Regions from separate parts of the Streptomyces sp. NPDC048352 genome, predicted to be linked through region 2. Evidence: predicted binding sites of a transcription regulator. Region 2 holds the regulator's gene; each other region holds the start of a gene.
What was found. Region 2 encodes HrcA, which represses chaperone genes, less so after heat shock. Its sites were predicted from a motif close to TTNGCACTCNGNNNNNCNGAGTGCNAA; they were not measured.
Positions count from the first base shown of each region.

Region 1: a site for HrcA is predicted at 8,696-8,722, ahead of groES (co-chaperone GroES). Genes of this name have one in related genera too.
Region 3: a site for HrcA is predicted at 4,556-4,582, ahead of groL (chaperonin GroEL). Genes of this name have one in related genera too.

Region 1 covers NZ_JBEZKZ010000055.1:528-10,532, reverse strand. The annotation lists gene guaB (IMP dehydrogenase) at 1-1,145, opposite strand, end outside; gene AB0D45_RS24675 (sigma-70 family RNA polymerase sigma factor) at 1,325-1,954, opposite strand; gene AB0D45_RS24670 (response regulator transcription factor) at 2,301-2,912, opposite strand; gene AB0D45_RS24665 (WhiB family transcriptional regulator) at 3,293-3,619, shown strand; gene AB0D45_RS24660 (LysR family transcriptional regulator) at 3,778-4,686, opposite strand; gene AB0D45_RS24655 (SDR family oxidoreductase) at 4,796-5,569, shown strand; gene AB0D45_RS24650 (ester cyclase) at 5,694-6,383, shown strand; gene groL (chaperonin GroEL) at 6,503-8,131, opposite strand; gene groES (co-chaperone GroES) at 8,244-8,552, opposite strand; gene AB0D45_RS24635 (FtsW/RodA/SpoVE family cell cycle protein) at 9,018-10,005, shown strand, end outside.
Region 2 covers NZ_JBEZKZ010000033.1:24,251-34,255, forward strand. The annotation lists gene AB0D45_RS18755 (long-chain fatty acid--CoA ligase) at 1-692, shown strand, start outside; gene hemW (radical SAM family heme chaperone HemW) at 737-1,969, shown strand; gene AB0D45_RS18765 (ADP-ribosyltransferase) at 1,994-2,602, opposite strand; gene AB0D45_RS18770 (DUF3097 domain-containing protein) at 2,742-3,542, opposite strand; gene AB0D45_RS18775 (MBL fold metallo-hydrolase) at 3,571-4,302, opposite strand; gene hrcA (heat-inducible transcriptional repressor HrcA) at 4,463-5,479, shown strand; gene dnaJ (molecular chaperone DnaJ) at 5,480-6,622, shown strand; gene AB0D45_RS18790 (nitronate monooxygenase) at 6,790-7,866, shown strand; gene AB0D45_RS18795 (16S rRNA (uracil(1498)-N(3))-methyltransferase) at 7,877-8,623, shown strand; gene AB0D45_RS18800 (histidine triad nucleotide-binding protein) at 9,111-9,470, shown strand; gene AB0D45_RS18805 (ribonuclease Z) at 9,474-10,005, shown strand, end outside.
Region 3 covers NZ_JBEZKZ010000024.1:9,369-19,373, reverse strand. The annotation lists gene AB0D45_RS15225 (trehalose-6-phosphate synthase) at 1-795, opposite strand, end outside; gene AB0D45_RS15220 (glucosyl-3-phosphoglycerate synthase) at 900-1,850, opposite strand; SAM riboswitch class I at 2,048-2,186, shown strand; gene thrC (threonine synthase) at 2,204-3,478, shown strand; gene AB0D45_RS15210 (MoaD/ThiS family protein) at 3,514-3,792, shown strand; gene AB0D45_RS15205 (cold-shock protein) at 4,194-4,400, shown strand; gene groL (chaperonin GroEL) at 4,744-6,366, shown strand; gene AB0D45_RS15195 (phosphoribosylanthranilate isomerase) at 6,511-7,122, shown strand; gene AB0D45_RS15190 (hypothetical protein) at 7,384-8,076, shown strand; gene AB0D45_RS15185 (beta-glucanase) at 8,270-8,932, shown strand; gene AB0D45_RS15180 (protease inhibitor I9 family protein) at 8,945-9,289, opposite strand; gene AB0D45_RS15175 (S8 family peptidase) at 9,663-10,005, shown strand, end outside.

The DNA.
Region 1 (10,005 bases), on a different contig from region 2:
TTGATGAAGAGCAGCTCGCCCGGGGACTCCTCGCAGCCCGCGAGCAGCGAGCCGAGCATCACCGTGTCGGCGCCCGCGACCAGGGCCTTGGCGATGTCGCCGGAGTACTGGAGGCCGCCGTCGCCGATGACGGGGACGCCCGCGGCCTTGGCGGCCAGGGAGGCCTCGTAGATGGCGGTGACCTGCGGGACGCCGATGCCGGCGACGACGCGGGTGGTGCAGATGGAGCCGGGGCCGACGCCGACCTTGATGCCGTCGCAGCCGGCGTCGATGAGGGCCTGGGCGCCGTCGCGGGTGGCGACGTTGCCGCCGATGACGTCCACGCCGGAGTTCGACTTGATCTTGGCGACCATGTCGCCGACCAGGCGGGAGTGGCCGTGGGCGGTGTCGACGACGATGAAGTCGGCGCCCGCCTCGATCAGGGCCTGGGCGCGCTCGTACGCGTCGCCGGCGACACCGACGGCGGCGCCGACGAGCAGCCGGCCTTCCTTGTCCTTGGCGGCGTTCGGGTACTGCTCGGCCTTGACGAAGTCCTTGACCGTGATGAGGCCCTTGAGGATGCCCGCGTCGTCGACCAGCGGCAGCTTCTCGATCTTGTGGCGGCGCAGCAGCTCCATGGCGTCCACGCCGGAGATGCCGACCTTGCCGGTGACCAGCGGCATCGGGGTCATGACCTCGCGCACCTGGCGGCTGCGGTCCGGCTCGAAGGCCATGTCGCGGTTGGTGACGATGCCGAGCAGCTTGCCCGCCGGGTCGGTGACCGGGACGCCGGAGATGCGGAACTTCCCGCAGAGCTCGTTGGCCTCGCGCAGCGTCGCGTCCGGGTGCACCGTGATCGGGTCGGTGACCATGCCGGACTCGGAGCGCTTGACCAGGTCGACCTGGTTGGCCTGGTCGGCGATGGAGAGGTTGCGGTGCAGTACGCCGACGCCGCCCTGGCGGGCCATCGCGATGGCCATGCGGGCCTCGGTGACCTTGTCCATGGCGGCGGACAGCAGCGGAACGTTCACCCGGACGTTGCGCGAGATGAGGGAAGAGGTGTCGATCTCATCGGGGGCCATGTCCGACGCGCCCGGCAGCAGCAGCACGTCGTCGTAGGTCAGTCCGAGCGTGGCGAATTTGTCGGGCACTCCGTCGGCGGTCATGACACCTTCCCAAATGGTCTTGCTCAGCGCGGATGTCCATGCTAACGGGATCCCGAGGCGTCTCATTCCACGACCAAGGTCAACCGGAAGATTCGTCGGTTCCTACGACAGAAAGGGAGCGAAACGGAACACGCACCTCCGAGCGCGGCGATCACCTCTTGGCGATCACCGCTCGGGAATCACTGCTCGGCGAGCGCGCGCAGCCGGCTGAGCGCGCGGTGCTGGGCCACCCGCACCGCGCCCGGGGACATCCCGAGCATCTGACCGGTCTCCTCCGCGGTCAGCCCGACGGCCACCCGCAGGACGAGCAGCTCGCGCTGGTTCTCCGGCAGGTTCGCCAGGAGCTTCTTGGCCCAGGCGGCGTCGCTGCTGAGCAGCGCGCGCTCCTCCGGGCCCAGCGAGTCGTCCGGCCGCTCCGGCATCTCGTCGGAGGGCACGGCCGTGCTGCCGGGGTGCCGCATGGCGGCGCGTTGCAGGTCGGCGACCTTGTGCGCGGCGATGGCGAAGACGAAGGCCTCGAAGGGCCGGCCGGTGTCCCGGTAGCGGGGCAGTGCCATCAGCACCGCCACGCAGACCTCCTGCGCGAGGTCCTCCACGAAGTGACGGGCGTCACCCGGCAGCCGCGACAGCCGGGTGCGGCAGTAGCGCAGGGCGAGCGGGTGCACGAAGGCCAGGAGGTCGTGCGTGGCCTGCTCGTCCCCCTCGACCGCACGGCGTACGAGCGCGCCGACGGCCCCGGCGTTGCCGCCCTTGGCGGCGCCGGTGGGGCCTGTGGCCGCAGGTGACCCCGGGGCCTCGTCGTCGCGCATCAATCCATGGTGCCTTGGCGCGGAAGCGTTCGCGGCACCGCGGTCCGTGTTGTGCATCGAAGCGTTATGAGCGGGTGCGCCGGAACTCGTCATCTGCGCCCTCCCCTCCGCTCGGCCCGAATCGTCGTCCCGGAGGACTCGACCTCTCCAAGAATGCGGCACACCATCAAGGATGCGGCATCGCGCCCGAAGCGACACGTCCCCCGGATTGTGCCCCGCCAATCCCCGGCGGAACACCGGGTGCGGCGGGACCGTCCCTCCGGCGGCGCGGGCGGACGCCCGCCGCCCCCGCCCGCCGGCGGCGGACGGGACCGGCCGCGCCGGCCGCCGGCCGCCGGTGCCGCGGTCAGCGGACGAGACCCCAGCGGAAGCCGAGTGCCACCGCGTGCGCCCGGTCGGAGGCGCCGAGCTTCTTGAACAGCCTGCGGGCGTGCGTCTTGACCGTGTCCTCGGAGAGGAAGAGCTCGCGCCCGATCTCCGCGTTGGACCGGCCGTGGCTCATGCCCTCCAGGACCTGGATCTCGCGCGCGGTCAGGGTGGGGGCGGCCCCCATCTCGGCCGAGCGCAGGCGCCGGGGCGCCAACCGCCAGGTGGGGTCGGCGAGCGCCTGGGTGACCGTGGCCCGGAGCTCGGCGCGCGAGGCGTCCTTGTGCAGGTAGCCGCGGGCGCCGGCGGCGACCGCGAGGGCCACGCCGTCCAGGTCCTCGGCGACCGTGAGCATGATGATGCGGGCACCGGGGTCGGCGGACAGGAGCCGGCGGACCGTCTCGACACCGCCCAGGCCGGGCATCCGTACATCCATCAGAATCAGGTCGGAGCGGTCGGCACCCCAGCGGCGGAGGACTTCCTCGCCGTTGGCAGCCGTCGTCACACGCTCGACGCCGGGCACGGTGGCAACCGCGCGACGGAGCGCCTCTCGGGCAAGCGGGGAGTCGTCGCAGACGAGGACGGAAGTCATGACCGCCCTCCGCAGCTGCTGATGCGCGTCACCTTGAGCCTCCAGGCTGGGTACGTATCGTCACCTGTGCGGTCGACGCCCTCGGACACCTGTCCGGGAACTTCTCGTTTCAACCGCACTCGCTCTCTCAACGATGGTCACTCGAAAGAGTTACGGGTCGGACGGACACCTTCGGCACTCTACGTGAGGAAGCGATCACCGTGCCGGAGCCACCAGCCATCTGTCCTCCATCTGGAGGTATGCCCTATTTGGCGGCTTTCCTTCCGTTTGCCATGTGTCTGAGGCTAGATTCCCAATGAGTCATATTTACATCTACTACGACAGTAGGTGTGGAGACATGGACCGTATCCGCCTCAGTACCGGCACCAAGAGGACTACCCATGGCAGATTTCTCCCGCCTCCCCGGACCGAACGCCGACCTGTGGGACTGGCAGCTGCTGGCCGCCTGCCGCGGAGTCGACAGCTCCCTCTTCTTCCACCCGGAAGGCGAGCGGGGCGCGGCCAGGAGTGCGCGCGAGGCCTCGGCTAAAGAGGTCTGCATGCGCTGCCCGGTGCGTTCGGAATGCGCGGCGCACGCACTCGCCGTCCGCGAGCCCTACGGGGTCTGGGGAGGGCTCACCGAGGACGAACGCGAGGAGCTGATGGGCCGCGCACGCCACCGCCTGATCCCCGCCTCCAGCACGATCGGCCCCCTCCCTCCGCACTGACGGCCGGCCGGACGCCCGACGCACACACCCTCGAAGCGGACACCCCCGACGAACATCCATCCGAAGAATCGTTGCCTCGTATCCGCGCGCGCTTCCGGGCGTGTCGCGACCGACTCCGGTCCGGGCCGTCACCCGTCCGGCCGTACACCCCCGTACGGTCAGCGCGCGGCGGCCCGCACCAGCTCGCCCAGGGTCGCCGCCACGGCCGGTACGCGCGCCAGGTCCGGCAGGGTCAGCGCCACGATCTCCCGCTCCACGACCGGCTCCACGGCCAGGATGCTCACGCCCTTCGCCCGTACGGACTCCACCGCCAGCTCCGGCAGCACCGCCACCCCCAGCCCCGCGCCGACCAGTCCCACCACGGCCGGGTAGTCGTCGGTGGCGAAGTCGATCCGCGGGGTGAACCCCGCCCCCTCGCACACCTCCACCAGGTGGCGGCGGCAGCGCGGGCAGCCCGCGATCCACGGCTCCCCGGCCAGCTCCGCCATGCCCACCCGCCCGGCGCCGGCCAGCGCGTGGCCCTCGGGAACCAGCCCGACGAGCCGGTCGGTCAGCAGCGGCGTGACGACCAGGTCCTCCCACTCGGCCGCGCTGCCCGCCGCCGGTCCGTCCCCTCCGTACCGGAAGGCCAGCGCCACGTCGCAGTCGCCCTCGCGCAGCATCTCCACCGACCGCGGCGGCTCCGCCTCGACGAGGGAGATACGGGTCCCCGGGTGCTCGGCGCGCATCGCCGCGAGCGCCGTCGGCACCAGCGTGGAGCTGCCGCTCGGGAAGGAGACGAGCCTGACCCGCCCCGCGCGCAGCCCGGCGATGGCCGCGACCTCCTCCTCGGCGGCCGTCAGCCCGGCCAGGATCCCGGCGGCGTGCCGCACCAGCGCCTCGCCCGCCTGGGTCAGCCGCATCTCGCGGCCGGTGCGCACGAGCAGCGGGGTGCCGGCTGACTGTTCCAGCGCCTTCATCTGCTGGGAGACGGCGGGCTGGGTGCAGCCGAGCTCGCGGGCGGCGGCGGAGAAGGAACCGGTCCCGGCGACAGCGCGCAGGATCCGCAGGTGGCGTGCCTCAATCACCCTTCGAGCATAAGGCCGGCTTTGATCCTGGCGCCAATATCCCGCCGCCGCTTTGGGCAAGGACGACCGGGGACGGACGGGGGCCGACGCGGGCGGCTATTTTGCGCACATGACGACTGCGCTGATCACTGGATCCACGGCGGGCATCGGTGCCGCCTTCGCCCGGCGGCTCGCCTCCCAGGGCCACAACCTCGTACTGGTGGCCCGCGACACCGAGCGGCTGGCCGAGCAGGCCACCGAACTGCACGACCGGCACGGCATCGAGGCCGAGGTACTGGCCGCGGACCTGTCCACCGAGGAGGGCATCGCATCCGTCGAGACCCGTCTCGGGGACCGTACGCACCCGGTCGACCTGCTCGTCAACAACGCGGGCTTCGGCAACAAGGGCCGCTACCTCGAGGTCTCGATGGCCGACGAGCTGACCATGCTGAAGGTGCACATCGAGGCGGTGCTGCGGCTGACCTCGGCGGCGACGGAGTCGATGCGCTCGCGCGGCCGCGGCGGGGTCATCAACGTGGCCTCGGTGGCCGCCTTCGTACCGCGCGGCACCTACGGCGCCAGCAAGGCCTGGGTCGTGCAGTTCACCCAGGGCGCGGCGCGGGACCTCGGCGGGACCGGGGTGCGCCTGATGGCCCTGTGCCCCGGCTTCGTGCGGACCGAGTTCCACCAGCGGGCCGGCATGGGCACGGACAACATCCCGGGCTGGCTGTGGCTGGACGCGGACAAGCTGGTGGCCGCCGCGCTGGCCGACCTGGCGCGCGGCAGGACCGTGTCGATCCCGGACCCGCGCTACAAGGCGCTGATGGGCGTGGTGAAGCTGACGCCGCGCGGACTGCTGGGCGGCGTCTCCTCGCGGACGGGCCGCAAGTACGGGCCCCAGTGAGCGCGGAGCCCGTCGGCTGATCTGGCGACCTGCCGGGCGATCTGCCGGTGACCCGCCGGTAGACCGGCCGAATGGGGGAATTATTCCTAAAATGGACATGTCCCATCCAGCCCGGGAGACGGCCATGACATTCGTACAGATCATCGATTACAAGACGCGCCGGCAGGACGACCTCAACAGGCTGCTGGACCAGTACGTCTCGCAGAGCCAGGGCAAGCGCACCGTCACCCACAGCGTCGTGGGCAAGGACCGCGAAGCCGACGACCACTACGTGGACATGGTCGAATTCCCCTCGTACGAAGACGCCATGAAGAACTCTCAGCTCCCGGAAACGGACAGGATGTTCCAGGAGATGATGTCCCTCTGCGAGGGGATGCCCACCTTCACCAACCTGGACGTCGTCCGTGACGAGCACCTCAACACGCGGCTGGCGAACCGCATGTTCGAGGAGATGGCGATGAAGGGCGACATGTCGGTCGCCGACGAGATCTTCGCGCCGGACTACCGCGACCACGACATCGGGAACCCCCAGGACAAGACCGGTCCCGAAGGGATGCGCGAGGACGTGGAGATGTGGCGGGGCGGCTTCGACTTCACCTTCACCCGCAACGCGCAGATGGCCCAGGACGACTACGTCACCACGCTGTGGACCTGGGAGGGCACGCACAAGGGCGAGTTCATGGGCATCGCCCCGACCGGCAAGAGCTGCACGATGACCGGTACGACCGTCTTCCGTTGCGAGGACGGAATGATCAAGGAAGGCTGGTGGCACTACGACGCCATGGGCCTCATGAAGCAGCTGGGCGCCATGTAGCCGCAACGCCGCACGCCGCACACGCAAAGGCCCTGGTCACCACCGCTCGGCAGTGGTGACCAGGGCCTTTTCACGCGTCAGGCGCGAAGGGCGGCGCGTCAGGCGTCAGCCCGCTGGCCTCAGTGGCTGTGGCCGTGACCGTGGCCGTGACCGGCCTCGGCCTCTTCCTCGGCCGGCTTCTCGACGACCAGGGTCTCGGTCGTGAGCAGCAGGGAGGCGATGGACGCGGCGTTCTCCAGCGCGGAGCGGGTGACCTTGACCGGGTCGATGACGCCGGCCTTGACCAGGTCGCCGTACTCGCCGGTGGCGGCGTTGAAGCCCTGGCCCTTGTCGAGCTCGGCGACCTTCGAGGTGATGACGTAGCCCTCGAGGCCGGCGTTCTCGGCGATCCAGCGCAGCGGCTCGACCGCGGCGCGGCGGACGACCGCGACACCCGTGCCCTCGTCGCCGGCCAGGCCGAGGTTGCCCTCGAGGACCTTGACGGCGTGGACGAGCGCGGAGCCACCGCCGGAGACGATGCCCTCCTCGACCGCGGCGCGGGTCGCCGAGATGGCGTCCTCGAGGCGGTGCTTCTTCTCCTTCAGCTCCACCTCGGTGGCGGCGCCGACCTTGATGACGCAGACGCCGCCGGCGAGCTTCGCCAGGCGCTCCTGCAGCTTCTCGCGGTCCCAGTCGGAGTCCGTGGACTCGATCTCGGCCTTGATCTGGTTGACGCGGCCCGCGACGTCAGCGGCGTTGCCGCCGCCGTCGACGATGGTCGTGTCGTCCTTGGAGATGGTCACGCGGCGGGCGGAGCCCAGCACGTCCAGACCGGCCTGGTCGAGCTTGAGGCCGACCTCCTCGGCGATGACGGTGGCACCGGTGAGGGTCGCCATGTCCTGGAGCATCGCCTTGCGGCGGTCACCGAAGCCGGGGGCCTTGACCGCGACCGCGTTGAAGGTGCCGCGGATCTTGTTGACGACGAGGGTGGAGAGGGCCTCGCCCTCGACGTCCTCGGCGATGATCAGCAGCGGCTTGGAGCCACCCGCCTGGATGACCTTCTCCAGCAGCGGCAGGAGGTCCTGGATGGAGGAGATCTTGCCCTGGTTGATCAGGATGTACGGGTCGTCGAGGACGGCCTCCATACGCTCCTGGTCGGTGACCATGTAGGGGGAGAGGTAGCCCTTGTCGAAGGCCATGCCCTCGGTGAACTCGAGCTCCAGGCCGAAGGCGTTGGACTCCTCGACGGTGATGACACCGTCCTTGCCGACCTTGTCCATCGCCTCGGCGATGAGCTCGCCGACCTGGGCGTCCTGCGCGGAGAGCGCGGCCACGGCGGCGATGTCGGACTTGTCCTCGATCGGGCGGGCGGTCGCGAGGAGCTCCTCGGACACGGCCTTGACCGCGGCGTCGATGCCCTTCTTCAGGGCGGCCGGGGAGGCGCCGGCGGCGACGTTGCGCAGACCCTCGCGGACCAGCGCCTGGGCCAGCACGGTCGCGGTGGTGGTGCCGTCACCCGCGATGTCGTTGGTCTTGGTCGCCACCTCCTTCACCAGCTGCGCGCCCAGGTTCTCGTACGGGTCGTCCAGCTCGACCTCGCGGGCGATGGTGACACCGTCGTTGGTGATGGTGGGGGCGCCGAACTTCTTGTCGATGACGACGTTGCGGCCCTTGGGGCCGATCGTCACCTTGACCGTGTCGGCAAGCTTGTTGACGCCGCGCTCGAGGGCGCGACGGGCGTCCTCGTCGAACTTCAGGATCTTCGCCATGGGAGCGGTTCAGCCCTCTCGAAAAATCGGGTTTAACGAACCGCGCCCCTCGCCGCCCGGCAAATCAGCGGGGTGACCAGGGGCGCAGCTCAAGCAAACTTCGTGAAGCGAATTACTTCTCGACGATCGCGAGCACGTCGCGAGCCGAGAGGACGAGGTACTCCTCGCCGCTGTACTTCACTTCGGTGCCGCCGTACTTGCTGTACAGCACGATGTCGCCGACGCTGACGTCCAGCGGGAGACGCTGGCCGTCCTCGAAGCGGCCCGGGCCCACCGCGAGGACGACGCCCTCCTGGGGCTTCTCCTTCGCGGTGTCCGGGATGACCAGGCCGGAGGCCGTGGTCTGCTCGGCGTCGAGCGGCTGGACCACAATGCGGTCCTCAAGCGGCTTGATGGCAACCTTGGAGCTGGCGGTCGTCACGATCCGACCTCCCCCTTCGGAGATCCGGGGTTAACTGTCTGAGGTGGCGACCAGGTCGATCCGTCGTCGCGGGTGCCGGACCTGCCTGTCGCTGTGTTGGCACTCACCAGGGGCGAGTGCCAGGTGCGAGACTATTCCGGCGATTAGCACTCGGTCAAGCGGAGTGCCAACACGGACCGTCGGTTCCACGTATTCCGGCCGCCGAACCCCCCGTTCGGCTGAACACCGACCCTTCGGGCCCGTCCGCCGGGCAAGGAACCACAGGGGGGGTGTGAACGTCTTAGACGATATGAAGATAAAGCGCCTCAATGCCGAGCAGAACGGCCCCAGGTCGACCGCTGCGACGACCCCGGCCGCTCCGGGCGGCGCACCGTCTTCTCCTCCCCCTCCCCCCGCGCGTTCATCCGCCCCGCCGCCGCCCCCTCCGCAGCCGGAGGCGGGCGCCCTCGCCGGCGGCGGCGTCCCGTGCGCGGCCTGAGGCCCCTGACGGTGGCGGGCGCCCGCCGCCGCACCGAAGCGCTGCTGCTGCTCCTGGTCATCGGCATCGCCGTGTTCGGCCACGTCAGCGCCGGGCTCGCCATGAACGGCGAGCTGCCGCAGCACCTCACCAGCTTCGTCATCAGCATGACGCTGCTGTCCCTGGTGGGACACCTGGGCATCCGCCGGTTCGCGGCGTACGCGGATCCGCTGGTCTTCCCGCTCGCCATGCTGCTGACGGGACTCGGGCTGGTGCTGATCCACCGGCTCGACCAGGGCTACATCGAGCGCTGGGACTCGACGGCCAACGCGCCCGACCAACTGCTGTGGACGGTGGTCGGGGTCGCCGCCTGCCTCCTCGTGGTGGCGCTGCTGCGGGACCACCGGCTGCTCCAGCGCTTCATCTACATCACCATGGCCGTCGCGCTGGTGCTGCTGATCGCCCCGGCGTTCTTCGGCGCGGACACGTACGGCGCGAAGCGCTGGATCATCCTGTTCGGCTTCTCGCTCCAGCCCGGCGAGTTCGTGAAGATCATGATCGCCGTCTTCTTCGCCGGCTACCTGGTCGTCCACCGGGACTCGCTGGCCCTGACGGGCCGCAGGTTCCTGGGCGTGCGGCTGCCCCCCATGCGTCAGCTCGGACCGATCATCACGGTGTGGATCCTGTCGCTGCTCGTCCTGGTCTTCGAGCGCGACCTCGGCACGTCGCTGATCTTCTTCGGCGTCTTCGTGGTGATGCTGTACGTCGCCACCGAGCGCACCAGCTGGATCGTGTGCGGCCTGCTCATGGCGGCGGCGGGAGCCTTCGTGGTGGGTTCGACCGAACCCCACGTCAAGGCGCGCGTCGCGGCCTGGCTGAACCCGCTGGCGATCTACTCGCCGAACCCGCCGCCGGGCCTGAACTCGGAGCAGTCCGCGCAGGCGCTGTTCAGCTTCGGCACCGGCGGCGTCTCGGGCACGGGCCTCGGCCTGGGCC
Region 2 (10,005 bases):
ACGGGCTGACCGAGTCCAGCGCGGCCTCCTTCGTCAACCCGGGCGAGGCCTACCGCACCGGCACCGTCGGCAAGCCGCTCCCCGGCACCGAGGTCCGCATCGCCGACGACGGCGAGGTCATGCTGCGCGGCCCCGGCATCATGCAGGGCTACCACGGCCAGCCCGAGAAGACCGCCGAGGTCCTGGAGAGCGACGGCTGGCTGCACACCGGCGACATCGGCGAGCTGTCCCCGGACGGCTACCTGCGCATCACCGACCGCAAGAAGGACCTGATCAAGACCTCCGGCGGCAAGTACGTCGCCCCGGCGGAGATCGAGGGCCAGTTCAAGGCGATCTGCCCGTACGTGTCGACCATCGTCGTCCACGGAGCCGACCGGAACTTCTGCTCCGCCCTGATCGCCCTCGACGAGCCCGCGATCCTGGGCTGGGCCGTCGAGAACGGCCTGGAGGGCAGGACGTACGCCGAGGTCCTCGCGGCCCCGGAGACCGACCGGCTGATCGAGACCTACGTCCAGACCCTCAACGAGGGCCTCCAGCGCTGGCAGACGATCAAGAAGTTCCGCATCCTGCCGCGCGACCTCGACGTCGAGCACGGAGACCTCACCCCCAGCCTCAAGCTGAAGCGGCCCGTCGTCGAGCGTGAGTTCAAGCACCTCATCGAGGAGATGTACGAGGGCTCCAGGGAGGCGTAGCCCGAGGCGTAAACGACCATGGGGCGGTGCGGGACAATGGGCGCATGCCTTCCGCACTGCCCGACGGTGAACCCATGCCCGAAGACGGCTCCCTGCCGTCGCACGCCCTGGAGGGCGCCGGGGCGCGGCCGCTGGGGTTCTACCTGCACGTCCCGTACTGCGCCACGCGCTGCGGGTACTGCGACTTCAACACCTACACCGCCACCGAGCTGCGCGGCACCGGCGGCGTCCTCGCCTCCCGGGAGAACTACGCCGACACCCTGATCGACGAGGTCCGCCTGGCCCGCAAGGTGCTCGGGGACGACCCGCGCGCCGTGCGGACCGTCTTCGTCGGCGGCGGCACGCCCACGCTGCTGCCCGCCCGGGACCTCGTCCGCATGCTCGCTGCGATCCGCGACGAGTTCGGGCTGGCCGAGGACGCCGAGGTCACGACCGAGGCCAATCCGGAGTCCGTGGACCCGGCGTACCTGGCGGAGCTGCGCGCCGGCGGCTTCAACCGGATCTCCTTCGGCATGCAGAGCGCGAAGCAGCACGTCCTGAAGGTGCTGGACCGCACGCACACCCCCGGTCGCCCCGAGGCCTGTGTCGCCGAGGCCCGCGCGGCCGGCTTCGAGCACGTCAACCTCGACCTGATCTACGGCACCCCGGGCGAGTCCGACGACGACTGGCGCGCCTCCCTGGAGGCCGCGCTCGGCGCCGGCCCCGACCACATCAGCGCCTACGCCCTGATCGTCGAGGAGGGCACGCAGCTGGCCCGCCGCATCCGCCGCGGCGAGGTCCCGATGACGGACGACGACGTCCACGCCGACCGGTACCTGATCGCCGACTCCGTCATGGCCGCAGCCGGGTACTCCTGGTACGAGGTGTCGAACTGGGCCACCTCCGAGGCCGGGCGGTGCCTGCACAACGAGCTGTACTGGCGCGGCGCCGACTGGTGGGGCGCGGGCCCCGGAGCGCACTCGCACGTGGGCGGGGTGCGCTGGTGGAACGTGAAGCACCCCGGTGCGTACGCGGCCGCCCTGGCCGAGGGCCGCTCGCCGGGCGCGGGACGCGAGCTGCTGTCGGCGGAGGACCGGCGCGTGGAGCGGATCCTGCTGGAGCTCCGCCTGGTGGACGGCGTCCCGCTGTCCCTGCTGGCCCCGACGGGCCTCGCAGCCTCCCGCCGCGCCCTCACCGACGGCCTCCTGGAGGCTGGACCGTACGGGGCGGGGCGGGCGGTATTGACGCTGCGCGGGCGGCTGCTGGCCGACGCGGTGGTGCGGGACCTGGTCGACTGACCAGGTCCCGGCGGACGGGCGGGGTCAGCTCGGCCAGCTGTTGCGCCAGGGCTTGTAGTGCGGGTTGTCCTGGCACTCGTCCATGATCTCGGTCTTGGAGGTCTTGTCGACCGGGCACACCGCGACGATGAAGGAGCGGTCGATGCCGCCGGGGAAGGCGACCTCCGCCTGGGAGGCGTACTTGTGGGTGTCGCCGATGGTCTGGTTGACGTCCACCCCGCCCGGGGCGTCGATGTAGTAGTTCCAGCCGCTCTTCCACCAGGTCTTGTACAGGTCGTGGTCGTAGGTGGTCGACACGTACGGGGAGGGCTGGTTGACCAGCACGTACTGCTCGATGTCGTACTGGCCGTCCAGGGGCGCCTTCGGCTTGAAGCCCTCCTCGAAGACCACCGACGGCGGACGGCCGTCGGAGCGGTAGAGCTGCTTGCAGTTGATCCGCCAGGACGGCGACGGGGTGATGCGCTCCACCACGACGGTCTTGTCCGCCGCGGCGAAGAGGTGGTCGGTCACCCGCGGACAGGAGTTCGCCGGGGCGGCCTGCGCCGTGGCCGAGGCGGAGGCGGGCGGGAGCAGGGCGGCGGCGAGCACGGTCGCGGCGAGGACGGCGCGCTGCCGCAGAGCAAAGGTGATCATGGTGAGCACCCTTGCCCTTCGTGGCGCTCCGCACACGCACTGTCACTCGAAGGTGGGCGAGTCCGGCGGTGCGCGGTGACTCGGCGTGCCGTGCCTCTGCGTGCCGTGCCTCAGTGCGGTGCCCTCGGCGCGCCGCGCCTCAGGGCGCCGTGACGAAGTCGATCAGCTCCTCGACGCGGCCGAGCAGCGTCGGCTCCAGGTCCCGGTACGAGGACACCCGCGACAGGATGTGCTGCCAGGCGGCCCCCGTGTTCGGCGGCCAGCCCAGGGCCCGGCAGACGCCCGTCTTCCAGTCCTGGCCGCGCGGCACCTCGGGCCACGCCCGGATGCCCAGCGCGGACGGCTTCACCGCCTGCCAGACGTCCACGTACGGGTGGCCCACGACCAGCACGTCCGGCCCGGTCACCGAGGCCGCGATGCGGGACTCCTTCGAGCCCGGCACCAGGTGGTCCACCAGCACCCCCAGCCGGGCGTCCGGACCCGGGGCGAACTCCGCGACCACCGCCGCGAGGTCGTCGACGCCCTCCAGGTACTCCACGACCACCCCCTCGATCCGCAGGTCGTCGCCCCACACCCGCTCGACCAGCTCGGCGTCGTGCCGCCCCTCCACGTAGATCCGCCCGGCCCGCGCCACCCGGGCCCGCGCACCCGGGACGGCCACCGAGCCCGAGGCCGTCCTGGCGGGCGTGGCGGGCGCCCGTGACGGGCGCACCAGGGTCACCACCGCGCCGTCCAGCAGGAAGCCGCGCGGCTCCAGCGGGAACACGCGCCGCTTGCCGAACCGGTCCTCCAGGGTCACCGTGCCCGCCTCGCAGGCCACCACCGCGCCGCAGAAGTCCGTACCCGCCACCTCGACCACCAGGTCCGGGTCGGCCGGCACCTCCGGCACGGCCTTGGCGCGCTTCCACTGCGGGGTCAGGTCGGGGGAGTACTCACGCATCCGGCCGACCCTAGGAGAGCCGCCGCCCTCACGCCCGCGACACGCCGAACCGGGCCGCCAGTGTGGCGCGTTGCGCACGCACGAAGCCCGCGTCGACCAGCGCTCCGTGACCCGGCACGTACACCGCGTCGTCGCCGCCCAGGGCCAGCAGCCGGTCCAGCGCGGCGGGCCACTGGCCCGGCACCGCGTCCCCGCCGGCCTGGGGCTCGCCCGACTCCTCGACCAGGTCCCCGCAGAACACCGCCTCCCGCTCGCCCGGCACGAAGACGGCCAGGTCGTGCTGGGAGTGCGCGGGCCCCACGTTGGCCAGCAGCACCTGCACCCCGCCCAGCTCGAGCGTCCACTCGCCCGACACCAGGTGCCGGGGCGCCTGGAGCAGGTCCACCGCCTCGGCGGCCTCCGCCTCCGCCAGCCCGTGCCGGACCGCGCTCGCCCGTACCTCCTCGCGGCCCGTCGGGGTCGACAGCTGCCGGTCCAGGCCGACCGCACCGTAGAACTCGGCGCCGGCGAAGGCCGCACCGCCCAGTACGTGGTCGAAATGTCCGTGGGTGAATGCGATATGGGTCACGCGCCGGCCCGTCAGCCGCTCCGCCTCGGCCCGCACCCCCGCGCCCTCGCGCACACCCGATCCGGGGTCGACCAGCAGCACCGAATCGTCCCCCACCACCAGCCCCACGGTGCAGTCCCACACCGGAAGCCGCCGCCGGCCGACCCGTCCGGTGACCCGTTCCCAGCCCGCCTCTTCCCAACGCACGTCCATGCGGCGACGCTACCCTGGCGGGCCGCCCTTGCCCCCGGACTACTACCCGGCCGTACACTGACCGGGGGATCTCTGGCACTCCCACCCGCTGAGTGCCAGCCAGCCAGGACCGGCCACGGCGGCCACGACCGAGACCGACTCGCATCCGGAGGTGTGCGCGATGCTCAGTGAACGCAGACTCGAGGTACTGCGCGCCATCGTCCAGGACTACGTCGGGACGGAGGAGCCCGTCGGCTCCAAGGCCCTCACGGAACGCCACCGCCTCGGCGTCTCGCCCGCCACCGTGCGCAACGACATGGCCGTGCTGGAGGAGGAGGGCTACATCGCGCAGCCCCACACCAGCGCCGGCCGGATCCCCACCGACAAGGGCTACCGGCTGTTCGTCGACAAGCTGGCGGGCGTCAAGCCGCTGTCGACGCCCGAGCGCCGCGCCATCCAGAACTTCCTGGACGGCGCCGTCGACCTCGACGACGTCGTCGGCCGCACGGTACGGCTGCTCGCGCAGCTCACCCGCCAGGTCGCCGTCGTCCAGTACCCCTCGCTGACCCGCTCCACCGTCCGGCACGTCGAGCTGCTGTCGCTGGCCCCGGCCCGGCTGATGCTCGTACTGATCACCGACACCGGCCGGGTCGAGCAGCGCATGGTCGACACCCAGACCCCCTTCGGCGAGAACTCCCTCGCCGACCTGCGGGCGCGGCTCAACAGCAGGGTCGTCGGCCGTCGGTTCACCGACGTGCCGCAGCTGGTGCAGGACCTTCCGGAGTCGTTCGAGATCGACGACAGGGCGACCGTCAAGGCCGTCATCGCGACCCTTCTCGAAACGCTGGCGGAGGAGGCGGAGGAGCGGCTGATGATCGGCGGCACCGCCAACCTCACGCGCTTCGGACATGACTTCCCCCTGACGATCAGGCCGGTGCTCGAAGCACTCGAGGAGCACGTCGTGCTCCTCAAGCTGCTCGGCGAGGCCGGTGAGTCGGGGATGGCCGTACGGATCGGGCACGAGAACGCCTACGAGGGGCTCAACTCCACGTCGGTCGTGTCCGTCGGCTACGGTTCGGGCGGCGAAGCAGTCGCCAAACTCGGCGTGGTCGGACCGACCCGCATGGACTACCCCGGAACGATGGGAGCGGTACGCGCAGTGGCACGTTACGTCGGACAGATCCTGGCGGAGTCGTAAGTGGCCACGGACTACTACGCCGTACTCGGCGTACGCCGCGACGCATCGCAGGACGAGATCAAGAAGGCCTTCCGCCGCCTCGCGCGTGAACTCCACCCGGACGTGAACCCGGACCCGAAGACGCAGGAGCGCTTCAAGGAGATCAACGCGGCCTACGAGGTGCTCTCGGACCCGCAGAAGAAGCAGGTCTACGACCTCGGCGGCGACCCGCTGTCCTCCTCGGGCGGCGGTGGCGGCGCGGGCGGCTTCGGCGCGGGCGGCTTCGGCAACTTCTCCGACATCATGGACGCCTTCTTCGGCCAGGCCTCGCAGCGCGGCCCGCGCTCGCGGACCCGCCGCGGCCAGGACGCCATGATCCGCCTGGACCTGGAACTGGACGAGGCCGCCTTCGGCACGACCAAGGACATCCAGGTCGACACGGCCGTCGTCTGCACCACCTGCTCCGGCGAGGGCGCCGCCCCCGGCACCTCGGCGCAGACGTGTGACATGTGCCGCGGCCGCGGTGAGGTCTCGCAGGTCACCCGGTCCTTCCTGGGCCAGGTCATGACCTCGCGCCCCTGCCCGCAGTGCCAGGGCTTCGGCACCGTGGTCCCGACCCCCTGCCCCGAGTGCGCGGGCGACGGCCGGGTCCGCTCCCGCCGCAGCCTCACGGTCAAGATCCCGGCCGGCGTCGAGAACGGCACCCGGATCCAGCTCGGGGGCGAGGGCGAGGTCGGCCCCGGCGGCGGCCCCGCCGGCGACTTGTACGTGGAGATCCACGAGCTGCCGCACCCGACCTTCCAGCGGCGCGGGGACGACCTGCACTGCACGGTCACCATCCCCATGACGGCCGCGGCCCTGGGCACCAAGTGCCCGCTGGAGACGCTGGACGGCATGGAGGAGATCGACATCCGGCCCGGCACCCAGTCCGGCCAGGCCATCCCCCTGCACGGGCGGGGCGTCACCCACCTGCGCGGTGGCGGCCGGGGCGACCTGATCGTCCACGTCGAGGTCACCACCCCCGGCAAGCTGGACGCCCAGCAGGAGGAGCTGCTGCGCCAGCTCGCGAAGCTGCGCGGCGAGGAGCGGCCGACGGGCCAGTTCGCGCCCGGCCAGCAGGGCCTGTTCAGCCGCCTGAAGGACGCGTTCAACGGCCGCACCTGAGCGGCCCCGAAGGCCTCGTACGAGCCCGGTCCGGGGCGTCCCGGACCGGGCTCCGTGCTTCCCGCCCCACCGCCCCCGGCGATGCGAGGACAGTGCCGGGGAAGCGGACTATGCCAGGCGAATGCGGTGATTCGGCCCGGTGGTCGGGACGTGGCACGATGCAGTCCATGTCCTCCGCGCCGAACGGTCTCCACCGGTACCCGATCGTGCAGGCTCCCATGGCGGGCGGCGTCTCCTGCCCGCCGCTCGTCGCCGCCGTGTCCGACGCCGGCGGGCTCGGCTACCTGGCCGGCGGCTACAAGACCGCCGACGGGATGTACCAGGAGATCAAGCAGACGCGCGGCCTCACCCGGCGGCCCTTCGGCGTGAACCTCCTCATGCCGCAGACCGGCCCCGTCGACCAGACCGCCGTCGAGGCCTACCGCGGGCAGCTGGCCGGCGAGGCCAACTGGTACGCGGTCTCGCTCGCCGCGGAGGACATCATCGGCACCAGCGACGACGGCTACGAAGCGAAGCTGGCCATCCTGCTGGAGGACCCCGTCCCGGTGGTCTCCTTCACCTTCGGCACCCCCGCGCCCGAGGTGCTCGCGCGCCTGCGCAAGGCCGGTACGCACACCGTCGTCACCGTCACCTCGGTCGACGAGGCCCGGGCCGCGCAGGCCGCCGGCGCCGACGCCGTCTGCGTCCAGGGCGTCGAGGCCGGCGGCCACCAGGGCACCCACCGGGACGACCCGCAGACCGACGGCACGGCCGGCGTCGGCCTGCTCGCGCTGGTCGCGCAGGTACGGGAGGCCGTGGCCCTGCCCATCATCGCGGCGGGCGGTCTGATGCGCGGCGCGCAGATCGCGGCGCTGCTGGCGGCGGGCGCGGAGTCGGCGCAGCTCGGCACGGCCTTCCTGGTGTGCCCGGAGTCCGGGGCGCACCCGCTGCACAAGAAGGCCCTGACCGACCCGATGTTCGCCCACACGGAACTGACCCGGGCCTTCTCGGGCCGGCCGGCCCGGGGCCTGGTCAACCGCTTCATGCGGGAGCACGGGCCGTACGCCCCGGCCGCCTACCCGCAGGTCCACCACATGACCGCGGGACTGCGCAAGGCGGCCGCCGCGGCCGGGGACCCGCAGGGCATGTCCCTGTGGGCGGGGCAGGGCCACCGGCTGGCCCGGGCGCTACCGGCCGGGCAGCTGGTGGAAGTGCTGGCGGCGGAACTGGCCGAGGCGCAGAACGCGTTGCAGGTGTTGAGATGAGGAGAACGTCATGACGGCCCCCGTGTTCGTGGTCGAAGAGGTTCCGGCGGGCCCGGAGTTCGTGCTGGAGGGCCCCGAGGGGCGGCACGCCGTGTCCGTGAAGCGGCTGAACCCGGGCGAGGACGTGATCCTCACCGACGGCCGGGGCCGGTGGACCGAAGGCGTGGTCAAGGCGGCGGAGGGCAAGGACCGCCTGGTGCTCATGGACCTGGAGTCCGTGAGCGAGGAGCCGGAGCCCGACGTGCGGATCACGGTGGTGCAGGCCCTGCCCAAGGGTGACCGGGGCGAGGTGGCGGTCGAGACGATGACGGAGACCGGCGTCGACGCCATCGTGCCGTGGCAGGCCTCGCGGTGCATCACGCAGTGGCGCGGGGACCGGGGTGAGAAGTCCCTGGCCAAGTGGCGTTCCACGGCCCGGGAGGCGGGGAAGCAGTCGCGCCGGGTGCGTTTCCCTGAGGTGGCCGGGGTGATGTCCACGAAGCAGGTGGCCGCTCTGCTGGCGCAGGCCGATCTGGCGGTGGTGCTGCACGAGGACCGGGACACGGCCTCGGCGGCGCTGGCGACGGCGGCGCTGCCGGAGAAGGGGTCCGTGGTGCTGGTGGTCGGCCCCGAGGGCGGGGTCTCGCCGGAGGAACTGGCGGTCTTCGCGGAGGCGGGTGCGCGGCCGTACCGCCTGGGCCGCTCGGTGCTCCGCACCTCGACCGCGGGCACGGCGGCCACGGCGGTGCTGTTGGCGCGGTCGGGGCGCTGGTCGTAGCCCTTGCCCTGGCCGGGCGGGGTGCGGGTGCCGGTGCCCTGGCCGGGCGGGGGTGTGGCTTGGCGGTGTCCCGGCGGACCGGTGGTGCGTTGGCGGGGCCGGGTGTGGGTGCCGGGGTGTTGTGGGCCGGGGTCGGGGGCGGGGTGGGGTGTCGTCCGGGACGGGCTTCGATGTTCGGCGCCTGAGCCTGAGTGGTTTTGCCGGGCGGTGCCGCGCGCCGAATTCATCTCGTTTTAGTCCCGGACGACACCCCACCCCGCCCCCGACCCCTCCGTGTCGCAGCCCAACCCAGCCCCGCCGGCGTTTGAGGCGCGGGGTTTGGGGCGGAGCCCCAGGGTCTTGCAGCCTCGCCGGCGTTTGAGGCGCGGGGCCGGGCAGCGCCCGGGGGAAGGGCGGGGAGGGGAGGGGACCCGCTCCGCGCAGCGGTGTCCACCGGCAGGCGGCGGGTAGCATGCCCCGACCGATCATCGTCACGGGAGGCGCAGCAATGGCCGGGGAACCGCAGGCGGACTGCCTGTTCTGCAAGATCGTCGCGGGCGCCGTCCCGGCGACGGTGGTCCGCGAGACCGAGACCACCGTCGCCTTCCGGGACATCAACCCGCAGGCGCCGACCCACGTGCTCGTCATCCCCAAGGTGCACTACCCCGACGCCGCCACCCTCGCCGCCGGCGCGCCGGACGTGGCCGCCGATGTCCTGCGCGAGGCCGCCCGCGTCGCCGCCGACGAGAAGGTCGAAGAGGGCGGCTACCGGGTCGTGTTCAACACCGGGGCCGGCGCCGGCCAGACCGTCTTCCACGCCCACGCGCACGTCCTCGGGGGCCGCGGCCTCCAGTGGCCGCCCGGATAAGCCGTGTCCGTACGCGAGTTCGTGGTCCTCGGCACCGCCAGCCAGGTCCCCACCCGGCACCGCAACCACAACGGCTACCTGCTGCGTTGGGACGGCGAGGGCATCCTCTTCGACCCGGGCGAGGGCACCCAGCGGCAGATGCTGCGGGCCGGGGTCGCGGCGCACGACATCAACCGGATCTGCATCACGCACTTCCACGGCGACCACAGCCTCGGCCTGGCCGGGGTGATCCAGCGGATCAACCTCGACCAGGTCCCGCACCCCGTGACCGCGCACTACCCGGCCTCGGGGCAGCGGTTCTTCGACCGGCTGCGGTACGCCACCGCCTACCGGGAGACGGTGCGGCTCCGGGAGGAGCCGGTGGCCGGGGACGGGGTGCTCGCGAGCGGGCCCCCGTACGTCCTGGAGGCGCGCCGGCTCTCGCATCCGGTGGAGTCGTTCGGCTACCGGGTGACCGAGCCCGACGGGCGCCGGATGGTTCCCGCGCTGCTCGCGCGGCACGGGATCGCGGGGCCGGACGTCGGCCGGATCCAGC
Region 3 (10,005 bases), on a different contig from region 2:
GTCGTCCCCGTCGACGCCGAGGGCGAAGACCCCGACGTCGGTGCGCTTGTGCCGCACGGGGCTGTTGGGGTTCTTGTGGACGTAGCGGGCCTCCGCCGGATCCACCCCGGCCGGGGACTTCGGCTCGGCGATGCCCCGCTCGTCGTCCAGGTGCGCGCCGGCCATGAAGGTGTGCGCCCACGCCCAGGTGTGGAAGCCCACCAGGTCCGCGCCCAGCATCCCCCACACCAGCCGGCTGCGGACGTCGTCCGGGAGCATGTCCAGGAACTCCCGCGACGCCCAGGGGGTGTGCGTGAAGTGGGCGATCCGCAGGTCCGGCCGCAGTTCGCGCAGGGCGCCCGGGACCAGGGCCAGGTGGTAGTCCTGGACCAGGACCGACGCGCCCTCGGCGGCCTCCTCGGCCAGCGCTTCGGCGAAGGCCTGGTTGTAGGCGGCGTACGACTCCCAGCGGCGGCGGAACGCCGCGTCGAAGACCGGCTCGCGCGGGACGTCGTAGAGGTGGTGGTGGGTGAACCAGAGCACCGAGTTGGCGATGCCGTTGTACGCGTCGTCGTACACCGCCGGGTCGATGTCCAGCATCCGGACGCCCGGCTCGGAAACGCCCCGGCGGACCGCCTCCCGGTCGGCGTCGGACAGGGCCGCGCAGATCCACAGGGCCTCCGGCTGCGCGGCGAGCGCCGCGGACAGGCCGGAGACCAGGCCGCCACCGCCGCGGCGTGCGCTGAGGGTGCCGTCGGCGGCGAGGGCGTACGAGAGCGGGCCGCGGTTGGCGGCGACGAGTACCTGAGAAGCCATGCCGCGAACCTAGCCCGGGTCCTCCTCGCTCAAACGTCCGGGAATTGTCCGGTTCGTCACGCCCTGGCCGCGCCGCGCCCCGCGCCACCCGCGCGGCCCGCGCCTCACGCCACCCGCCGGCCCGCGTACTCCTCGACCTCCACCATCGGCGGCCGCTCCTCCGTGTCCACGGGGTACGTGCGCGGAACGAACCCGTCCGGCCCCCGCTCGAACTGCGTCAGCTCCGGCCGTACGAGATGGCCGCGCGAGAGCCGCAGCTGCGCGGTGCGGTAGATCGCCGCGGCCATCCGGCCCAGCGCCCGCCCGTCCTGGTGCCGGTGCAGCCGGACCCCCACGTCCACCTGGGCCAGCGCGTCCAGCCCGGCCGTGTGCAGCGCGTCCACCAGCAGGCCCAGTTCCACCCCGTACCCGACGGGGAACGGCAGCCGCTCCAGCAGGGAGCGGCGTACCGCGTACTCACCCCCCAGCGGCTGGACGAACCCCGCCAGCTGCGGCCAGTGGAGGTTCAGCAGGGGCCGTGCCACCAGCTCCGTCACCCGGCCGCCCTGCCCGGGCGCGTCCCCCAGCGGGCGGTCGTACATCGCCTTGACGAACTGCACCTGCGGGTCGGTCAGCAGCGGCCCGACGATCCCCGAGACGAAGACGGAGTCGAAGTCCCGCAGGTCGGCGTCCACGAAGCAGACGACGTCCCCGGTCGTGGCCAGCAGCGAGCGCCACAGCACCTCGCCCTTGCCCGGCAGGGCCGGGAGCCGCGGCAGGATCGCGTCGCGGTGCACCACCCGGGCGCCGGCCTCCGCCGCGACCTCGGCCGTACGGTCGGTGGAGCCCGAGTCGACCACCACCAGCTCGTCCACCAGCGGGACCGCGAGCCCCTCCATCAGGTCGCGCCGGATCACCTCGACGATCTGCCCGACGGTGGCCTCCTCGTCGAGCGCGGGCAGCACCACGCTGACCGTCGTCCCGGCCGCCCGTTTCCGGTCGAGCAGCTGGTCGAGCGGTCGGTCGGCGGCGGACCAGGAGCGGTCTGCCAGCCAGCGCTCCACCTCATCCAGCACTCTCAGCACTCCCTGGCTTCTCTGCGGCACTCGGCGGTTTGCGGCCGAATCGTGATCCATCTCGCGGTTCGGACGGCTGTCTCAACCGCCCGTCCCTTCGGTTACAGTCTTGAACAACGCGAAGGACCGCCGCATGCCGGGGGTCCCGCGCGACAAACGCACCGGCGCGCCACAGAGCGCGTGTGCCGGTGCCATACCGCTCATCCAGAGGGGCAGAGGGACACGGCCCGTTGAAGCCCCGGCAACCCTCCAGTCGGTTCTCGCACGCGCGGGGCCCCGGCTAGGGAAGGTGCCAATTCCGTCTCATGGCGAAGTGCGCCATGGGGAAGATGAGGAGAAAGGGCCTCGCCATCATGGCTGCACAGACTGTCGCCACCTCTGCCGATCTCGGACCCGCCACCGGCCTTTCCTGTCGCGAGTGCGGTACCCGCTTCGAACTGGGCCCCATCTTCGCCTGCGCCGAGTGCTTCGGCCCGCTGGAAGTGGCCTACGAACTGCCGCTCGGCGACCCCGAGGCCCTGCGCGCCGCGATCGAGGCCGGCCCGGACAACATCTGGCGCTACGCGCCGCTGCTGCCCGTCCCGGCGGACGTGGCCTCCAAGCCGAGCCTGAACCCCGGCTTCACCCAGCTCGTGGACGCGCAGAACCTGGCCAAGGAGCTGGGCGTCACCGGCAAGCTCTACGTCAAGGACGACTCCGGCAACCCGACGCACTCCTTCAAGGACCGCGTCGTCGCCATCGCCGTCGAGGCCGCCCGCGCCTTCGGCTTCACCACCCTCTCCTGCTCCTCCACCGGCAACCTGGCCGGCGCCGTCGGCGCCGCGGCCGCCCGGGCCGGATTCCGCTCCTGCGTGTTCATCCCGCACGACCTGGAGCAGGGCAAGGTCGTCATGGCCGGTGTCTACGGCGGCGACCTCGTCGGCATCGAGGGCAACTACGACGACGTCAACCGCTTCTGCTCCGAGCTCATCGGCGACCCGCTGGGCGAGGGCTGGGGCTTCGTCAACGTCAACCTGCGCCCCTACTACGGCGAGGGCTCCAAGACCCTGGCGTACGAGATCTGCGAGCAGCTCGGCTGGCAACTGCCCGACCAGATCGTCGTCCCGATCGCGTCCGGCTCCCAGCTGACGAAGATCGACAAGGGCCTCCAGGAGCTGATCAAGCTCGGCCTGGTCGAGGACAAGCCCTACAAGATCTTCGGCGCCCAGGCCGAGGGCTGCTCCCCGGTCTCGACCGCCTTCAAGGCCGGCCACGACGTGGTCCGCCCGCAGAAGCCGAACACCATCGCCAAGTCGCTGGCCATCGGCAACCCGGCGGACGGCCCGTACGTCCTGGACATCGCGCGGCGCACCGGCGGCTACGTCGAGGACGTCACCGACGAGCAGGTCGTCGAGGCCATCAAGATCCTCGCGCGGGCCGAGGGCATCTTCGCCGAGACCGCGGGCGGCGTGACCGTCGGCGTGACGAAGAAGCTCATCGAGAACGGGCTGCTCGACCCGGCGCTGACGACCGTCGTCCTGAACACCGGTGACGGCCTCAAGACCCTGGAGGCGGTGTCCGGGGACACCGGGCAGACCGCCACCATCCGCCCGAGCCTGGACGCGTTCCGCGCCGCCGGGCTGGCCTGACCCTTCCCTCCGACACCCGGAAAGGCGGTAGCGCCATGAGCGTCAACGTCCGCATCCCCACCATCCTGCGCACCTACACCGGCGGCGTCGCCGAGGTCCCGGCCGAGGGCTCGACCCTCGCCGAGGTCATCGACTCCCTGGAGCAGAACCACCCGGGCATCGCCGCGCGCGTCCTGGACGACCAGGGCAAGCTGCGCCGCTTCGTGAACGTCTACGTCAACGACGACGACGTGCGCTTCGAGGGCGGCCTGCAGACGGCGACGCCGGACGGCGCGGGCGTCTCGATCATCCCCGCCGTCGCCGGCGGCTGCTGACGCGCGGGTGACGCGCTGACCTTTCATAAACAGAATTGCCCCCTCCGCTAATAAGCGGAGGGGGCAATTCTGCTTGATTGGGCGCGGTAGAGTTGGGCAGTCCCCTCCGCTGTTCTTGCCCGCCGCATATGAGCGGGCCGCCGGATGGTTGACATTGAGTCAACATGCGCGTGCCTTTTGGGCCTTTGGTGCCGCTTGTCTGGCCCGAGTTGCCCTGGAATACTGCAAATTTTCACTCTATTTCAAGCTTTCCGCGTGTCCAGATTTCTCGGCGGATTGACCTGTTGCTGACAGCACCGGTGCGGATACATTCAGCCGCGGTCGAGGCGTTCCGGCGCAAGTTCTGACCCGGGACCGCGAAGTGCGGTCCCGCGCAAGGGCCAGTAATAGGGGAGTTAGGCATGGCTCAGGGCACCGTCAAGTGGTTCAACGCGGAGAAGGGCTACGGCTTCATCGCGGTCGACGGTGGTGCGGATGTGTTCGTCCACTACAGCGCCATCCAGATGGACGGGTACCGCACCCTTGAAGAGGGTCAGCGGGTCGAGTTCGAGATCTCGCAGGGCCAGAAGGGTCCGCAGGCTGACATGGTCAAGCTCGCGGCCGGCTGAGTCGAAGCGCGATCGGCCACCGACGCTCGCACACACGCATGAGGGGCCCACATCCTGGACAGGGATGCGGGCCCCTCCTGCGTGTCGGCCCCAGGTCGCCTGCGTGTTGCCGGAAGCCGCTTGCACTCGCGGGGGTCGAGTGCTAATCATTGGCGTTAGCACTCTCCTGGTGAGAGTGCTACTCAGACGAGGACCGGGCCGGTGAGGCCCGCAGGGTCCGGCGGGAAGGAACCGCCGGGTCCGCAGGCCGTCCGTCGCGGGCGCGGGCGCGGTCCGGAGCAATCCACCCTCCCCTGACGCCTGGCGGCGTAGGGGGAACCCCAGTCCTGGAGGACCACTTCAGATGGCCAAGATCATTGCGTTCAACGAGGAGGCCCGGCGCGGTCTCGAGCGTGGCATGAACCAGCTCGCCGACGCCGTCAAGGTCACCCTTGGCCCCAAGGGTCGCAACGTCGTCCTTGAGAAGAAGTGGGGCGCGCCCACGATCACCAACGACGGCGTCTCCATCGCCAAGGAGATCGAGCTCGAGGACCCGTACGAGAAGATCGGCGCCGAGCTGGTCAAGGAAGTCGCCAAGAAGACGGACGACGTCGCCGGCGACGGTACGACCACCGCCACCGTCCTCGCCCAGGCGCTCGTCCGCGAGGGCCTGCGCAACGTGGCCGCCGGTGCCAACCCGATGGCCCTCAAGCGCGGTATCGAGAAGGCCGTCGAGGCCGTCTCCGCTGCCCTGCTGGCCCAGGCCAAGGATGTCGAGACCAAGGAGCAGATCGCTTCCACGGCCTCCATCTCCGCCGCCGACACCCAGATCGGCGAGCTCATCGCCGAGGCCATGGACAAGGTCGGCAAGGAAGGCGTCATCACCGTCGAGGAGTCCCAGACCTTCGGTCTGGAGCTGGAGCTCACCGAGGGCATGCGCTTCGACAAGGGCTACATCTCGGCGTACTTCGCCACCGACATGGAGCGTATGGAGGCGTCCCTGGACGACCCGTACATCCTGATCGTCAACTCCAAGATCGGCTCGGTCAAGGACCTGCTGCCGCTCCTGGAGAAGGTCATGCAGTCCGGCAAGCCGCTGCTGATCATCGCCGAGGACGTCGAGGGCGAGGCCCTGTCGACCCTGGTCGTCAACAAGATCCGCGGCACCTTCAAGTCCGTCGCCGTCAAGGCCCCGGGCTTCGGCGACCGCCGCAAGGCCATGCTCGGCGACATCGCCATCCTCACGGGCGGCACGGTCATCTCCGAGGAGGTCGGCCTCAAGCTGGAGAACGCCGGTCTCGACCTGCTCGGCCGCGCCCGCAAGGTCGTCATCACCAAGGACGAGACCACCATCGTCGACGGTGCCGGTGACAGCGACCAGGTCCAGGGCCGCGTCAACCAGATCCGCGCCGAGATCGAGAACTCCGACTCGGACTACGACCGCGAGAAGCTCCAGGAGCGCCTCGCGAAGCTGGCCGGCGGCGTGGCCGTCATCAAGGCCGGTGCCGCGACCGAGGTCGAGCTCAAGGAGCGCAAGCACCGCATCGAGGACGCCGTGCGCAACGCGAAGGCGGCCGTCGAGGAGGGCATCGTCGCCGGTGGTGGCGTGGCCCTGCTCCAGGCCTCCTCGGTCTTCGAGAAGCTCGAGCTCACCGGTGACGAGGCGACCGGCGCCAACGCCGTGAAGCTCGCGCTGGAGGCCCCGCTGAAGCAGATCGCCGTCAACGGCGGTCTCGAGGGCGGCGTCGTCGTCGAGAAGGTGCGCAACCTGGCCGTCGGCCACGGTCTGAACGCCGCGACCGGCGAGTACGTCGACATGATCGCCGAGGGCATCATCGACCCGGCGAAGGTCACGCGCTCCGCCCTGCAGAACGCCGCGTCCATCGCCGCGCTCTTCCTGACCACCGAGGCCGTCATCGCCGACAAGCCCGAGAAGGCCGGTGCCCCCGCGGGCGGCGGCATGCCGGGTGGTGACATGGACTTCTGATCCGCCTCTGGCTGATCGGCTGTTCTCGAACGAGGGCGGCACCCCCGGCGGGGTGCCGCCCTCGGGCGTTCCCGGAGACGGACGGCGGTGCCCGGCTGCCGGGACGGATCACCATCGGTCCCCGGGTTTTGATTGACTGGGGACATGAGCGATCTGTTCGTCAAGATCTGCGGGCTGCGGACCGTGCACGACGTCGACGTGGCCGTGGCGGCCGGGGCCGACGCCGTCGGGTTCGTCTTCGCGCCCGGCAGCCCCCGGACCATCGGCGCCGCCGAGGCCCGGGAGCTGGCCGCGCGGGTGCCGGGCGGGGTGCTGACCGTCGGGGTGTTCCGCGGGCAGTCCGTCGAGAAGGTGCGCCGGCTCACCGAGGAGAGCGGCGTACGCGGCGTACAGCTGCACGGCGACGAACCGGCCGCACACTACGCGGAACTGCGTGCCCCGGGGCGTACGCTGCTGCGCGCCACCGCCGAGCACGTCGGGCGGTGCGGGGAGTACGGGGAGGACCTGCTGCTCATCGACGCCCCCGACCCGGGCTCCGGCAAGCCCTGGAACTGGGGGTCCGCGGAATTCCGGGCGCCCGCCGGGCGGTGGCTGCTGGCCGGCGGGCTGAACCCGGGCAACGTGCGGGAGGCCGTCGAGGCGACGCGGGCCTGGGGCGTGGACGTCTCCAGCGGTGTCGAGCGGGAGCGCGGCGTGAAGGACCCCGGGCTGATCCGCGCCTTCATCGAAGCGGCGCGGGGTTCCTCGCACGGGTGACGCCGCGGGCGTGGGCGGCGGGTGTGGGCGGTGGCGGCCCGGCGTGCCGCCATAAGCCCGCGGAGCTAGCCTGGAACTGGACGCAGGTGCCCGGCGCGCGGGTTCTGGACCGCTGAACTGCCGGTCCAGGCGGGCGGGTCCGAGGTGGACGAGGCCGTGTGCGCCCCCTCCTCCCCCGCCTCATCGCACCCGGGCCCTCGGCGCGCTCGCGCCATCGAGACGTCCGCCTCCATCGGTGCTTTCCCGGCAAGGAGGGAACGCATGAACAGGCATGCCCGTTATGCACTTCTCGCCCCGCTCCTGGTCACCGCGGTCGCCATGCCGCCCACGATGGCCGCCCAGGCCGCCCCCGCCCCGCTCACGCCGTCCGCCGCCCCCCAGGCGGCCTGCAAGCTCGTCGTGGCCCCCGGCACGAATCCCGTCGAGTACGACCTGGTGATGACCGGCTTCAGGGGCGGTCAGCTGCTCAGGGTGTCGGGCCCGGAGAAATTCCAGCGCAACGCCAACGGCGCGGGCTCCGTCACGGAAGAGGACGTCAAGAAGGGCGCCTACACCGTGACGAGCGGCTGGGGCAGGAACGAGCGGAAGACAGGCTGCACCAAGGATCCCAGGCCGCCCGCGCCCGTCAAGGTCCGGATCACCGACGCGGACATCACGGGCGCGTCCACCACTCCCGCAGCGGTCGACTGCTCCAAGCCGCAGAACGTCACGTTCCAGGGCAAGTTCACCGGTACCGGAACCGGCGAGGTCGACTACTTCTGGTCGGGCCAGGGCAAGCAGTCCGCGCCTTCCCTCAAGTTCAACGCCCCGGAGACCCCGACCGGTCCGTTCGTCGTGAAGTCCCCCACGCGCGGGGCGCCCAATGAACCGGCCCCCAAGGTGGTCGCCAACCTCTCGGCGGGCAACGTGGCCGACTCGTTGACGTTCACGCTCACCTGCGCGCCCGGGACCTGACCGGTCGCCCGCGCCCGTGCCGCCGCCCCCGCACCCCCGAGTGCCGGGGCCGCGGTGTGTCCGCGCCGGTGCGCAGGGGGCGCACGACGGACCGTGCTCGCGCAACTACTCTCCGCAAAAATCGCGGTGCGTTCGGGTCGTGCCGGGGCATAGGCACCGTATGGTCACGCCACCGCTCGCATGGCTACGGCGCGTGACGCCGCGCCGCCTCTCGCCCGTCTTCACCGCCGACTTCTCCTCCGCCGCCCAGTGGGTGGCGGGCCGTTCCTGGGCCTATCCCGACGGCGGCCCCGTCAACCCAGGCGACAACAAGCTCGACCACCTGACCGCCGACCCCGCCTACAGCCGCACCGGCACCTTCCGCGCGACCCTGCGCCCCGACGGGAACTGGGACGCCGGGCTGCTCACCACCGAGGGCAGCGACGAGGGCTTCGAGGTCCGCACCGGCGACGTCCTGGAGGCCCGGGTCCGGCTGCCGGAGGAGACCGGCGCCTGGCCCGCCATCTGGACCTGGCGGGACGGGGGCCAGGAGATCGACGTCTTCGAGTACCACCCCGACAACCCCGACCTGCTGGAGCTGTCCAACCACGTCCGCCAGGCCCACCGCTACCACCGCGACCCGGCCGTCCACCCGGGCGCGTGGCTGGACCTGGAGGTGGAGTTCGGCCGCAGATCCGTCGTCTGGTGGGTCAACGGCCGGCGCGTCTACTCCGACGGCCGGGGCGTCGGCCGGGGCTGGCACGCGTACCTGATCGTCAACCTGTCCGTCTCCGCCGGCCGCTACCACCCCGCGCCCGGCCCCGGCCTCACCGAGATGTCGTACGAGGTGTCGCGGCTGCGCGTCCTGCGGACCTGAGGGAGACGGCCCTCAGGCGGGGACGCCCGTCGCCGCGCCGTCCTCCTCGACGGACTCCACGACCGGGGTGTCCCGCAGCGCCTCCACCTGCTCGGGGGTGAGGCGGGCGGCGAAGCCGTTGGCCACCTCGCGGAAGACGTGCGTCGGCCGGATCCCGTAGGCGGCCGCGACGGCGGCCGGGTCGAGGCCCTCCCGGACGCTGACGAGGTACGACGGCTCGTCGGCGGCCGGGACCGCCCAGGCGGCGGGCGCGGGCGCGGCGTGGGCGGGCAGGGCGACGGGCAGGGCGGCTACGGCGGCCAGTGCGGCGGCGGCGACGGCGGCCGCCCGCAGGGGCCGGCTCGGGCGATTGCGCATGACCGGGAGGTCATCACGCGCGCCCGCCCCGGTCAACGACCCGGGCGGCGCGGCGCGCACGGGCGGAGGTGAAGAACGCGTGCGCCCCCTCGACGGGTGCGCGGGACCCTCCCCGTACGGGTGAACTTGCCGGACCGCTCCCCGGACGTCCGGGCAGGTGAACGGCTCAGGGCGTCAACCAGGAAGGATCCTTTCTGCACCGGGCGCGGGGAACCGCTGCCGGACGGCGCCGGGCCCGTGGGCCAAGCGGGCTGGTCGGTTCAAGTGCCGCTCGGGGGACGACCGAAGAAGGGGACGGCCGCATTCCGGAAGGTGCCCGCGCACCGCTGCCCCCGGGGCGGCCACACCACCCCTTCCTCTCGGGAGTTCCCTCATGCGCCTGATCGCACGTGTGGCAACCGCCGCCCTCATCACCCTCGCCCCCGTCGCCGTCGGCACGGCGTCGTCCGCGGACACGCCGGAGGCGACCCCGGCACCGCTGCGGACGTCCGCCGACGCCGTGCCCGGCGAGTACATCGTGACCCTCGACAAGGGCATGGACGCGGCCAAGCTCGCGAAGACGCTCAAGCTGAAGCCGAAGCACGTCTACTCCACCGCCGTCAACGGCTTCGCGGCCCCCCTCACCGCGCTCCAGCTGGAGACCGTGCGCATGGTCGTCGGTGTGAAGGCGGTCGAGGAGGACACCCGGGTGACCTCCGTCCCGGTCCCCTCCGCCC